Regions from separate parts of the Paenibacillus graminis genome, predicted to be linked through region 3. Evidence: riboswitches for the same ligand, from Rfam matches in the RefSeq annotation. Region 3 holds a riboswitch; each other region holds the start of a gene.

Region 1 (4,262 bases), 1.7 Mb from region 3:
AAAGAGATATCGTCCTGCGGTGTGCCCAGGATCAGCTGCTGCTCCGGGTCCTGAAAGACCAGCCCGACTCTGCGCCGCAGGGCGGCAAGCTCCTTTTTGGCATAGGATACAGGCAGTCCCGCTTGCAGCATCCTCCCTTTTTGCGGCCGCAGCAAGCCCACCGCATGCAGAAACAGGGTTGATTTGCCGGAGCCGTTATGTCCAAGCAGGGCTGTTTTGCAGCCTTTGGGAATCGCTGCGGTCAGCCCCCGGAGCGCCGGCTCCACCGTGTCCGGATAATGAAATACGACATCCTCGAAGGCTAAACTGTAATCCATGTCCATGCCGCCCTCCTTCTCCATCAGTTCTGTATCCGGGCTTTTCACTCATTGATCATTTGCCGTTCTCTTCATGTATACAGCATCCACAGCTGTGCGGCCGCCAGCAGGACAATTCCCGCATAGGCCTCAAGGGCAAACCTTCGGGGCACTTCCCGCTTCACATATGGCGGCAAAAGAATTTCTCCGGTAAACCCCCGGGCAGCAAGCCCCTGCGACAGCCCATAGTAGCGGTGCATGGTGTTCGCGAACAATGACGCCGCCATACTTGCAGCCTCCCGCAGCTTGGATCTGAAGCCCCTGTGACCCCCGCGCAGCCGCCGGGCCAGCAGCAGGCCATGGGCGGCATCATCCAGCAGGAACAGGAACCGGTACATGACCAGCATCAGCTCCAGCACGATCTGCGGCATCCGCAGCCTGCGGAGCACCTGCAGCAGTTCGCCGAACGGCGTGGTCAGCATGATGAACAGACAGCAGGCCAGACAGGCGGACACCCGGGCCAGCAGCAGCGCTGCCCGCATACCTCCTGCCGGGGCCATGTACAGAAACTGGGCCGTGCCCGGAATCCGCAGGCAGAGGGCAGCCTCTCCGGCTGCCGGACGGCCCAGCTCCACCAGCAGCGCCGGCAGGCTGAGGCCGTAGAACAACAGCGCAGTGCCAAACAACTGCCCGTAGGCGCGCGGCGGGATTTTGGCATACTGCAGGCACCACAGCATCATCCACAGCGTAATGAGCACCTGAAGGGCCGGATGCAGCACATAAGCGAGCGTGAACATGACGGCTGCGAAGAGGCTTTTCCACATCGGGGATATCCGGCTCAGGGCATTGCTGCAGGATATTGCATCAATTCTTCTGATCATTCAGCTTCTGCCGGTCCTGTCTTCCCTTCAAGAGACCCAGTGTGTAGCCGATTACTCCTGCGCCAATAGCCGCTTGCAGCGCGAACAACATGCTTTCCGTTTCACCCGGCAGCTCAGCCAGCGGCTTGAACCAGGGCTTATATGCGGGATCAATCTCTGTAATTGCACCCTCTGCCGCATCATCGGCCCCGCCGAACTCTCCGTTCACGAACAGCAGCGGCAGGACCACCAGCAGAATCACCGCGAGCAGCATCAGCAGGTTCTTCCATTTGTTCTTCATCTTCACAGTGTGTTTCCTCCCCTGGCTCCCCGTTTAAGCAGGGACAGCTCCTGTGAACTGTAGGCCTTCAGCCAGTTCCATAACAGCACCGTCAAAAGCCCCTCGCTGACCGCCAGCGGAATCTGGGTCACGGCAAAAATGCCGCCGAATTTCACCATAGAAGCCAGTACGCCGCCATCCGCTGACGGAAAAGCCACCGCGAGCTGAATGGAAGTGACCACATAAGTCATCAGATCCGCCACCGCAGCCGCGCAGAATACCGCCAACTTTTCCCGGTTGCCCAGCTTCATGACCAGCTTATAGGCCGCATAACCGGCAAAAGGGCCGGCCACTGCCATGGAGAAGGCGTTCGCGCCTAATGTGGTGATTCCGCCGTGCGCCAGCAGCAGCGCCTGGAACAGCAGCACAATGGAACCGGTCACGCTCATCGGCAGCGGACCCAGCATCACTGCGCCAAGTCCCGTCCCCGTCGGATGAGAGCTGCTTCCGGTTACCGAGGGCATTTTGAGCGCAGAGAGCACAAAGGTAAATGCTCCGGATAAACCCAGCAGCAGCTTCAGCTCCGGGTTGTCCCGGGTCATCCTTGTGAGCTTACGGACGCCAAGGAAAAAGAAAGGCAGAAAAGCAAGCCACCAGAACACCGCCCAGCCAACCGGTAAAAATCCCTCCATAATGTGCATTGCTTCCGCCGTGCCCGGCTCGTTCAGCAAAAAATAAACGGCAAATATGCCGACCAGCCACGCAAAACGCCAACAGCTGCGTTTGTTCATCCCTGCACCTCCTGCTTGATTTTTGTATGCGGCGTCAAACCAAAAACTCCCGCCCCTGAGGGTGGGAGTATCATGTACGTATCCGGATCACAAAGAGAAGGCTGCTCCGCCGCCAAAATAAGCAGCACACCCTTATCTCTCCATCCATTCGTACACCGCTCCTATCCGCGTAGAGTCGTGTGTGCGCAAACAAGGTAGGTCTCCTGGCTCGGGATCATCGCTGGCCTTCGTCTTCCCCGGAGCAACCGAGTGACCTGTTGAAAGCTGGCTCTTCCTTACAGTGGCGGGACCGCTCGGGAGTTGCACCCGATTCCCTGTTATCCCTTGATGTGAATCAAAGGCACCTTGTTTCATCGCTAATTCATCCTGTACATCATAGCGGACATGGCTTAAGGTGTCTGTGATAAAAGTGGAGGTGTCCATGAAAAGGCAAGAAGCTTGTAAGAACCTGATTTGAATAATATAATTATTAACTATATAAGCAGTAACGGCTTCGCCGTCCCCTTATTGTATGAACCTGAACCCGGAGGCTGTCCTATGAAATTGGATCTTACCGAAGAATCCCTGCCTGTCTACGAGGCTTTATCGAGCGCCGTACGCCTCCGAATGCTCCGCCTGCTCGCCGTTCAGCCGATGAACGTCAAGGAGCTGGCAGCGGCAGCCCAGCTTAGCAGCGCGATTATGACGATGCATGTCCGCAAGCTGGAGGCGGCCGGGCTGATCCGGACACATATGGCTCCCGGGCGGAGCGGATTGCAAAAAATCTGCACGCTGGCGGCTGAAAGCGCAGAGATCATTTTCCCCGCTCAAACCGCAGCGGAACGCAAAAGCCACCGCAAAGAGATACCGGTCGGCCTCTACTCCGACTTCCGGATCGAACCGACCTGCGGTCTGGCAACGGTAGAGAAGGTCATCGGCAATTTTGACGACCCGCGCTACTTCTGGGATCTGGAGCGGATGAATGCAGGCATCCTCTGGTTCGGCAAAGGCTATGTCGAATACAAAATCCCCAACTTTCTCCTGTCCAGCGAGCAGCCGGAGGAGCTTGTCATTACCATGGAAATCGCCTCAGAGGCCCCTTCCATCAATAATAATTGGCCTTCGGATATCACCTTTACTTTGAACGGAACAAAGCTTGGCTTCTGGACCAGTCCCGGTGACTACGGAGACAGCAGGGGCAAATATACGCCTTCCTGGTGGCCTGCGCTCACAAATCAGTACGGACTGCTTAAGCAGCTGCGGGTTACCCCCAATGGGACCTTTATGGATGGACAAAAGCTGTCCGGGGTTACGCTGGATCAGGTGGATATCCGCAGCAAGCAGTGGACGTTAAGACTGTCTGTGGAGGAGGATGCCGAGCATATCGGCGGTCTGACGCTGTTCGGCAAAGGATTCGGCAACTATAACCAGGACATGCTGGTTGAATTGTTCTATACCTATCTCTCCGAGAGTCCCGGCGCTGCCGGAACACCTTAAGCCAGGCTCCATATGAGGATTACAATGAAGAATCCCCGATCCTCCGCAGCGGATGAAGCCAGCGAATGATCGGGGATTTGAGGTTAGGCCAGGATTCATGCCATGCTGTATTCTGCACAGCCTGACCCAAGGACGCGCGCGCGCCGCGCTTAGCCGTTAACCGGCTGCCACAGGCCGCCGCCGGGAAGCGGGCAGCCGCGCGCCTTCAGCCGGGCAACAACCGGGATAATGCAGCCGCAGGCGGTGCAGGTCACACCATCCTGCAGCTTCGGGCAGGTACCGCAAATGGCAAGCCGCTCCGCGTACACCTGATCGGAGGCGGTGTTGCTTTCGTTGAACATTGAGGACGCCAGTATACGCGCAATCTGGGCTTCCGTGACCTTATAATCGTCCCGGCACCCTTTGCAGGTTGAGGTTGCAGCCATAGCCATGCCCCTTCGATTAAGCCTTCGGTGTAATCGCCAGTACAGTCACCGACATTGCCGGCAGCTCGACAGTAATAGTATCTCCTTCCAGCTTAAAGGCAGTGAACGGCTGCGGAACAACTGCTTCCGGCTCG
Region 2 (4,262 bases), 590 kb from region 3:
GCGGAGAGCGTTACGGAGTTGACAACTTGGGTAGCTCCCCCGCCGTAATAGACCAGCACATGATCGGAAGGCTGAAGGATGAACTCCCCCATCCCCACAGACGGATAAATCCACTCCCCTCCGCGGGAAACTACAAAACTCCAATACCCGTTATAGGTTCCGCTCTGAATTCCATTGATGCCCGAGACATAGCTGCCAAAAGAAGACTCCGTAATGTCCAGCGGAATATTCCCGGATGCCGCTTGCTTCTTCAGTGCGTCCAGCGCATTAGCCGCTTCCAGCGTACCTTCGGTGATGGAGCCCTGTGGCCCCTCAACCGATACTGTGGCTTTTACATTGAGAGGAGCTACCTTAAGCGTCTGTGTATATTTTGCAATCTTAGGCGCCTTCCCTGCTGTGTATCCTGTAACGGAAAGTGTATAATTCCCTGCAGCGAAACCCTCTGTAAACCCGGCTTTGCCGTCTTTATCTGTTGTTGCGGTCTTGTCCCCAACCGTCACCTGCACATCGGCGGCGCTTGTAGTCACCGGATTGGAAGCTGAGCCATCCCATACCCATGTTTTTTGGGTGACTGTGACGGTAAAAGCTTCACCCTCTCTCGGCTGTGCCTTAGATAGGGTCACTTTATCGACAAGCTGCGTAGCGCTGCCTGTATAATAAACCAGCACCCGGTCTGATTCCTTCAGCTTGAAGTCTTTCATCCCTACATCTGCGATTACCCATTCACCGCCACGAGAGACTGCATACATCCAGCCGTCATAACCGCCGGTAGCTCCTGCATGAATGCTGCCAATGCCAGTAACATAACTGCCGGACGGATTCGTAATCGGCAGACCGTTCGCAGCGGCTACTTTTTCCAATGCTTCAAGTACATTCCCCGCGTAGGCGCTGCCTTGGCCCAATGTATTCTCAGGCCCTTCGATTGTCAGCGGCACGTAGACCAGCGGATTCTGCACCACCGGTTTAGAGAAATCATACAGCTTGCCGTTTGCTCCGCCGCTGAACAAATTGTAGGCCACCAGGGCCTGCAGGCCCTGCTCCGTAGCCAGCACGTTGGCGCTCCCGCCTTGGTTATGCGCAAAGGCTCCACTAGCCAGCCGGAAGCTCAGCAGCCGTTTTAGCAAGTCGGTATTATTCTTGGCAAACTCGCCGCTGGCAGGGTCCACGCCAAAGGAAGACAGACCGATAATAGCCTGGGCTGCACTTTCACTGCTGTCCCCGTAGCCGCCGCTGCTGTCCTGCTTGGCTGCCAGCCAGGCTACTGCTTGTTGTCCCGCTGTCAAGGCAGCGGGGTCATTCTTGTGCGCAGCGAGCGCAGTCAGCACAATAGCGGTCATATCCGGTTCGCTCGCTCCTCCCGGGAACAGAGCAAACCCCCCATCGCTATTTTGCTTGGACAGAATTTCGCCCAGCAGCGACGCCTGATTCCATTTGGCGTCACCGGGAAGCATGTAGCTGCCGGAGTCCAGCGCGAGCAGCGCGTATACTGCAGCATTCAGCGACTGGCCGCTGATTTTGTCGCTGTTGTAGATGCCCTCCAGCAGATTGAAGCCTGCGCCCGATCCGCTGCCGGCAAAATTAGCCGGATCCCCGCCGACCGACCGCACAGCAAGCACAATCCGCGCATAATCCGTCACGTTCGGGAAGCTGCCTCCCGCTGCCTGTACTTTTTGCGCAAGCGACTTGGCATAGCTCTCCGGCACCCGGTAGCCCGCCTGGGCCAAGCCGATCGCCTGCCATTCCGACGTTACACCGCCGCTGAGTATATATTCTGCAGCCGAATACGTTGCCTGCGAGACAGTTACCTGTTCCCCGGTATCCGCTGCAGCCAGGGAAGCACCGGCTTTTCCTTCCGCAAAAGTATCAGCAGCATATACTGCGTCCGTGACACTGTCCGTGCCTGTGTTAGCGGCGGCTTCCGCCGCGGCAAAAACCTGTCCAGCAGGAACCACCGCTGTACCCGTAACCGAAATTACCAGCAATAAGACCAGACCAAGCACAAAAGACTTGGCAGAATAAAATGTCTTCATCGTCAACCTCTTTCCTGTGTTATAAAATAAATACTTGTACTGCCTTGCAGCCGGACAGCCGGGACAACATAAAGACCGCCCTTGTTCAGGGCGGCCAGGGAAGAATACAAATTTGAAGGCAGCGGTGCTCCAAGCTCCAGACTTCATCCATTTGCATATGTTCCGCATTCTTACCCCACGAAGAATAGAAACGTTCACGAAAAAGGCAGGTCTCCTGGCTTATGCCTCATTGCTGCTCTTGGCCTTCCCATCCTTCCAGCCGGACAGTGGCCGCTCTAAGAGCCGCTCCGCATTTACAGTGGCGGGACCGCGCCGGATTTGCACCGTGCTTCCCTTTTAAGCCGATTTCTGATTCTACGCATCGAACCGGCACCTTTCTCTTAACCTATTAAATTTTAATATCCATAATCATATCTAGTATTCCTTTGTATGTCTATAGAAAAACCGTTTCTTAGCGGGTGCAAAACGCCCGCTACCCTCTGTAGCAGTTGTTCCACTCCACAGTAATATTGAAAAACCCGACGACTCCCAATCAGAGCCGTCACTTCAAGGCAGAACCTTGTGGGTGTCAGCCCGGCTACCGTTGGAGCGTTGCCCGGGCAGTTGGGATTATACAGCAAGTGTGAGGATTATACAGCAAGTGTTGGCTAGTATACGGATAGTTGGGAATAATCGAGCGACGGTCTGGCAAACGTTGAGTCGTTCTCCGGGCAGTTGGGATTATACAGCAAGTGTTAGGCGGCTATCCAGACAAAATGACTATGCAGCAACCGTTGGGGGTGCAGTAATTAAGGGTAACCCTCCATTTGGAACTCCTGATCAGCAGCAACCGCTTATCGCACCAGCGCGCCTAATAACGGCATTTCTGCCGCTGTTTCCACCTGCTCCAGCACCGGCGCTCCTAACAACGGTATTTCTGCCGTTGTTTCTAGATATTTTGTCCTCTACACGAATAGCACTAAGTTATTTCCCGACACTGTATGATTCTGAGGCACAATAAAGTAAAGGCTATGCTTCCGCATCCAGAACAAACTCAAACGAGACTATTGTTCTCTGCAGAGAAATCAAAGGTACTTTTACCTCTCATTCCACGCTGGAGCCCGCTTTCGGAGAAATCAAAGGTACTTTTACCTCTTATCCCACGCCGGAGCCCGCTTTCGGAGAAATCAAAGGTACTTTTACCTCTCATTCCACGCTGAAGCCCGCTTTCGGAGAAATCAAAGGTACTTTTACCTCTCATTCCACGCCGGAGCCCGCTTTCGGAGAAATCAACGGTACCTTTACCTCTCATCCCATACTGTAAATCAATAAAAACCTGAACAGCACGATAGCCTCACTCTTTCGGCATATCGTGCTGTTCAGGTTAATGTGTTAAAAGCCGCTGCGAGCTGCGTTACCTCATTCGGTTGTTGTATCCCCCGTCGCTGTGGGGGATGGCTCAGGGCTCGGAGAGGCATCCGCTCCGGCGTCGTCCGGGGGGCTGCCTGCTGCCGCGCCTGAAGCCGGCTTCAGGGTCAGCTTGTACTCCCCGGCGATGATCATGTCGCCTGCGGCCAGCTTCGCGCCGGCCTCCAGCTGCACGGTCACCTCGTATGCGGGTGCCTCCGGCACCGCTCCCGAGGCTCCAGTGGCTCCCGGCGCGGCGCTGCCGGCCGCCGGTGAAGGCGTGGCCGCGCCGGCGTTCCCGCCTGCGGCCCCTTGGGTGTCGGCGCTTGCGTCCGCGCCGTCATTCCCTGCGGGCGCGCTTGCCTTCGCGCCCTCTGTCCCGGCGGCTGCGTTCCCGCCGCTGCCAGGGCTAGCGGCTGGCGTACCCGCAGCCGCATTACCCGAGGCACCGCCGTCCGCCCCCGCGGCGCCTGCCTCCGGCGGCGCGACCAGGCAATTGCCGGTCGTCGCCGTGACCTTGTAGTCCTCCGTGGCACCGCCGGAGGACACTACGCTGATCTCCGCCGGCTTGAAGGCGGAGCAGTCCGCGGCAGCGGCAAAGGTGAACACCAGGCCGCTGCCCGTGTCCCCGCCGCCCAGCCGGACGGCGGCAGGAGCCAGCGCGCCGGCCCCGCCCGTGGCGCTAGGCAGTGCACTGCCCACCGGCTCGGCCGTGTCCGCAGGGTCCGGCCGGAGCAGGCTGATGGCGATAATTGCGCCTATCAGCACAATGCCCAGGATGCAGCCGGAGATCAGGATTTGAAATCGGCTGCGGCTGACCCACCGCGCCAGCGGCGAAGCCAGCTG
Region 3 (4,262 bases):
GGATAATGCCGACTGCATATTCTCCAGACTGCTGAAATCCAGCCCGATATGCGCTGAGGGGGCCGACAGTCCAAGCTCATCCAGCGTTTTGCGCAGTTCTGCAGCCGATACGCCAAAATACCCGGCAAATTCCACCGACTTGTAACCGATCTCCGCCACCTTGCGCAGCGTCCCCAGAAAATCCTTCTCCGCCCTGTCTCGCAGGGTGTACATCTGTATCCCGATCTGCTGTTTGATAGCCGCCATTAAGCATCCGCTCCTATTCGCTGTTATTGTTAACCTGAATTAATCCGCCTGCAGTTTGCGTTCCACCGATTCCAGCTTGCTGCGGCTTGTGGACGGCTTATCCCGCCGGTCATCAATCTTGAGCGAGGTGGACACCCGCTGTGCTCCGGCAGTAAAAGGGGACTCGTGCAGCGCTTCGACAGCCGCCAGAATCCGCGCCAGCGGACCTTCGATAATCGTGCCCATGGATGTCAGCTCGTAGGTAATGCCTTCCACCGTCTCCAGCACGCGCTGCATGTCAGCCACATAGCTGCTGAGGCTGGTGCTGCCTGTACCAATCGGAATTACGGTTACTTCGCCAATCGCCATCCTGAATTCCCTCCTATATAAGCCTTATTTATACACCGCGTTAGATATGTCTCTAGTCCTCTCTATTGTAGCAACTCCGGCCTCCCCCCACAAATCACCTAAAGTCCTACTATATTCGGGACACACAAACGGACACGGAAAAAGGCCGTAAAAGAAGGATTGGAAAATTCCGGAACCTTTGTGGCGTATTTTGGACAATTTATGAATCAGTTCCGGCAAAATTTGTCCCTTTGCTGTGGATTACCTGTGGGCAAATTGTGGACGAATGGCGGGTAATCTGTGGATGGACTGTGGATCATCTGTGAGTAAACGGGCGGAGTCCGCACCGGGCGCGGGTTCGCAAAAAAATGTTTACAAACACAAGATATTGGGTTATTTTTATCTAGCGACAACAAAATATAGTGGAAACAGGTGCTTTGCTCTCCCAGGAGAGTTGAAGCTTAATAGGGAAGCGCGGTGCAAATCCGCTGTGGTCCCGCCACTGTAACCGGATGCTCCACAGGCTCCCAGAAGCCCTGCGGAGCAGATCCTGAGGCTCACGCCACTGAGGGGCATCTACCCTTGGGAAGGCGCCCCGGATTCACCGGAAGCCAGGAGACCTGCCTGTTTCCGGGCACCATCATTTACGCCTGCGAGGAACAGGATAGGTGTCCGCATGCGGCCTGCACAAGCAGATTTAGCCTTCCCTTATGCCAGGGAGCCAAGGCTGCCGGTACCTGAGCGCGATAAGCCTTATCGCGCTCAGGTATCGGCTTCTGCGGGAAAGCATATTTCCATGGAGACCATCCGCAAATATCCGCTCAGGTTATTTGCGCTACGCATCCGGGCATTTTCCGCCTTCCTCGGCGGGAGATGCCTTTTTTTACAATCAGAATATGTTTCATATATGGAGAGGAGAGCTAGACAATGACGCTGCTGGAGAAACGGTACAACGGTGGACAAGCTGCACAGGAGGTTCTTTTGGAGGAAGTGATCCATTTGGGGCGCGATATTATCGACAGCCGGGATTTGGATCTGCTGCGCGAGAATGCCAATTTGAACGGTGAGAGCTTTTCCGGCAAAATGAGCAAGTTCGGCAGTGAGTATTCCAAGTGGTACGCCCGCAACTTCACGATGCCGCCTCAATTGGTGCAGGCTACCCTCGATAATGTGGTATATGTCCACGATCTGGATCAATACGCGATCGGAACCACCAACTGCATCTTTATCCCGTTCGAGCGTCTTCTCCGGGAAGGCTTCAACACCGGCAACGGCAGTGTGCGCCCTCCCAACTCGATTATGACTGCGATGTCGCTTGTGGCGATTATTTTCCAGTCACAGCAGAATGCCCAATACGGTGGCGTCTCCGCCAACAAGCTGGATTATGATCTGGCTCCATATGTGACCAAGTCCTTCGCCAAGCTGTTCCGCAAGGGACTGGAGTATTTCGAAGAAGGCGCTGCAGGAGAGCTCACCGGGGAAGTCACTATGAGCCGCAGCGATCTGGCGGAGCAATATCCGCGGGCCTTCCGCTTTGCGCTGAAGGAGACGGAAAGTGAAACGCTCCAGGCCGCAGAGAGCATGATACATAACCTTAATACAATGTCCAGCCGGTCGGGCGGACAGATTCCTTTTACCAGCATCAACTACGGCACCTGTACCTCACCAGAGGGGCAGCTGGTCATCAGCTCGCTGCTGACCGCCACGATGAACGGCCTCGGCAGCGGCGAAACGCCGGTGTTCCCGATCCAGATCTTCAAATGCAAGCAGGGCGTGAACCAGCAGCAGGGTGATCCGAACTACGGGCTGTTCCTCAAGGCGGCGGAATGCTCCGCCCGGAGACTGTATCCGAACTTCGCCAATCTGGATGCACCGCTTAATCTGCAATATTACGATCCGGCGGATCCGGATACCGAATTTGCCACTATGGGCTGCCGCACCCGGGTGCTGGGCGACCGCTTCGGACGCAACCACTGCTCCGGCAAAGGCAACCTGTCCTTCAATACACTCAACCTGGTGCGGCTGGGACTGGCATACGGCATCGCCACAGGACGCCGCCTTGCCGCCGACGAGGCAGGCTTCTATGACGATCTGAACCATTATATGGACATCGCTCTGGAAGGGCTGCTCCACCGCTTCCGCATCCAAGCTTCCCAGAAGGCCAAAGCTTCCGATTTCATGATGCGCGAAGGCGTCTGGGAAGGCGGCGAAGCGCTCGCTCCCGAAGACAGTGTAGGCGAGCTGCTGAAGCACGGCAGCCTGTCGATTGGCTTCATTGGCATGGCGGAATGCATGAAGGCCATGTACGGCAAACATCACGGCGAGGACATGGAGATTCACGCTAAAGCGCTGGCCATTGTCCGCCATATGAGGGAGTACTGCGACCGCAAGAGCGAGGAGCTGAACCTCAACATCACGCTGTTCGCCACACCGGCTGAAGGCCTGTCCGGCAAGTTCACCAAGGTGGACCGCAAGGTGATCGGCTCGATTCCGGGCGTCACCGACCGTGAATATTATACGAACTCTTTCCATATCCCGGTCTACCATGAGCTGAGCGCTGCACAGAAAATCAGCCTGGAAGCGCCGTTCCACGAATACTGCAATGCCGGCGCGATCTCTTATGTGGAGCTGAACGGCAATGCCCGCAGCAACCCGGCGGCTTTTGTGAAGATCATCCGTTATGCGCTGGAGCAGCAGGTCAGCTACTTCAGCATTAACCATCCGATAGACCGCTGCTCAGACTGCGGCTACGAAGGCGTGATCGGCACAAACTGCCCTTCCTGCGGCGCGCATGAGAAGGATGTGCATATCCGCCGCTTGCGCCGGGTAACCGGCTATCTGACCGGCGACTACCAGACCCGCTTCAATGCCGCCAAGCAAGCTGAAGTAAGGGACCGCGTTAAACATCTATGAATATATGCGGCTACTACCCGGAATCAATCAACGAAGGAGAGGGCATGCGGGCCGTCCTCTTCCTCAGCGGCTGCCGTCACCGTTGCCCGGGCTGCTTCAACCCGAAGACCTGGAATTTCAATTACGGCGAACCGTTCACCTTGGAGCGCCAGCGGGAGATTATCGCCGAGATGGCGGCGAATCCGCTGCTGGACGGACTGACGCTGGCGGGCGGCGACCCCTTTTTCTCGGCAGAGGAGGCTGCGGGCTTCATCCAGGAGCTGCGCAGCGTCCTGCCGGACTATTCCATCTGGATTTACACCGGCTATACGTATGAGGAGCTTACAGCGGCTCCGGGTTCACCCGAATGGAACCTGCTGGCCTTGTGCCAGGTCGTGATCGACGGACGTTTTGTAGAAGAGCTCAAGGATACCACTCTTCCCTACCGGGGAAGCAGCAACCAGCGCATTATTGATATTCAGGCCAGTCTTGCCGGTACCGAAATCGTACATTGGCAGCCGGCTGCATTATAAATTTGGTAACTATCAAAGAGCAGGCCAAGCCTTGGTGCGGGCCGCTCTCTGCGACCATATACTTTAATTTTTGATATTGAAAATTAAACCCAAAAATGAAAGGATGTATGAACTTATGCCACAGCTCGTAGTGAAACCCGACAACCGCCAACTGGCTTTTGATGAAATCCGTCTCTCCGTGTACGCCGACCGTATCCTGAAAGGCCTGGATCAGCTAAGCAAAGAAACCCTGCTGCGCGGTGTGCAGTCCAAGCTGCGCCGTGA

Evidence for each region. Region 3 has a riboswitch for cobalamin ahead of PGRAT_RS02625 (anaerobic ribonucleoside triphosphate reductase). Riboswitches for the same ligand answer to the same signal wherever they lie in the genome.
Region 1: another riboswitch for cobalamin. It lies ahead of PGRAT_RS09375 (energy-coupling factor ABC transporter permease); the one in region 3 lies ahead of PGRAT_RS02625 (anaerobic ribonucleoside triphosphate reductase).
Region 2: another riboswitch for cobalamin. It lies ahead of PGRAT_RS05065 (S-layer homology domain-containing protein); the one in region 3 lies ahead of PGRAT_RS02625 (anaerobic ribonucleoside triphosphate reductase).

Annotation. Positions count from the first base shown of each region.
Region 1 is NZ_CP009287.1:2,314,267-2,318,528, reverse strand. It holds gene PGRAT_RS09390 (energy-coupling factor ABC transporter ATP-binding protein) at 1-317, opposite strand, end outside; gene cbiQ (cobalt ECF transporter T component CbiQ) at 389-1,177, opposite strand; gene PGRAT_RS09380 (energy-coupling factor ABC transporter substrate-binding protein) at 1,161-1,457, opposite strand; gene PGRAT_RS09375 (energy-coupling factor ABC transporter permease) at 1,460-2,227, opposite strand; cobalamin riboswitch at 2,404-2,590, opposite strand; gene PGRAT_RS09365 (ArsR/SmtB family transcription factor) at 2,765-3,703, shown strand; gene PGRAT_RS09360 (DUF6171 family protein) at 3,853-4,128, opposite strand; gene PGRAT_RS09355 (alpha-N-arabinofuranosidase) at 4,145-4,262, opposite strand, start outside.
Region 2 is NZ_CP009287.1:1,185,364-1,189,625, reverse strand. It holds gene PGRAT_RS05065 (S-layer homology domain-containing protein) at 1-2,030, opposite strand, end outside; cobalamin riboswitch at 2,218-2,422, opposite strand; gene PGRAT_RS05050 (GAP1-N2 domain-containing protein) at 3,429-4,262, opposite strand, start outside.
Region 3 is NZ_CP009287.1:596,960-601,221, reverse strand. It holds gene PGRAT_RS02640 (sugar phosphate isomerase/epimerase family protein) at 1-246, opposite strand, end outside; gene PGRAT_RS02635 (MTH1187 family thiamine-binding protein) at 286-594, opposite strand; cobalamin riboswitch at 987-1,215, shown strand; gene PGRAT_RS02625 (anaerobic ribonucleoside triphosphate reductase) at 1,501-3,486, shown strand; gene nrdG (anaerobic ribonucleoside-triphosphate reductase activating protein) at 3,483-3,998, shown strand; gene PGRAT_RS02615 (ribonucleoside-diphosphate reductase subunit alpha) at 4,114-4,262, shown strand, end outside.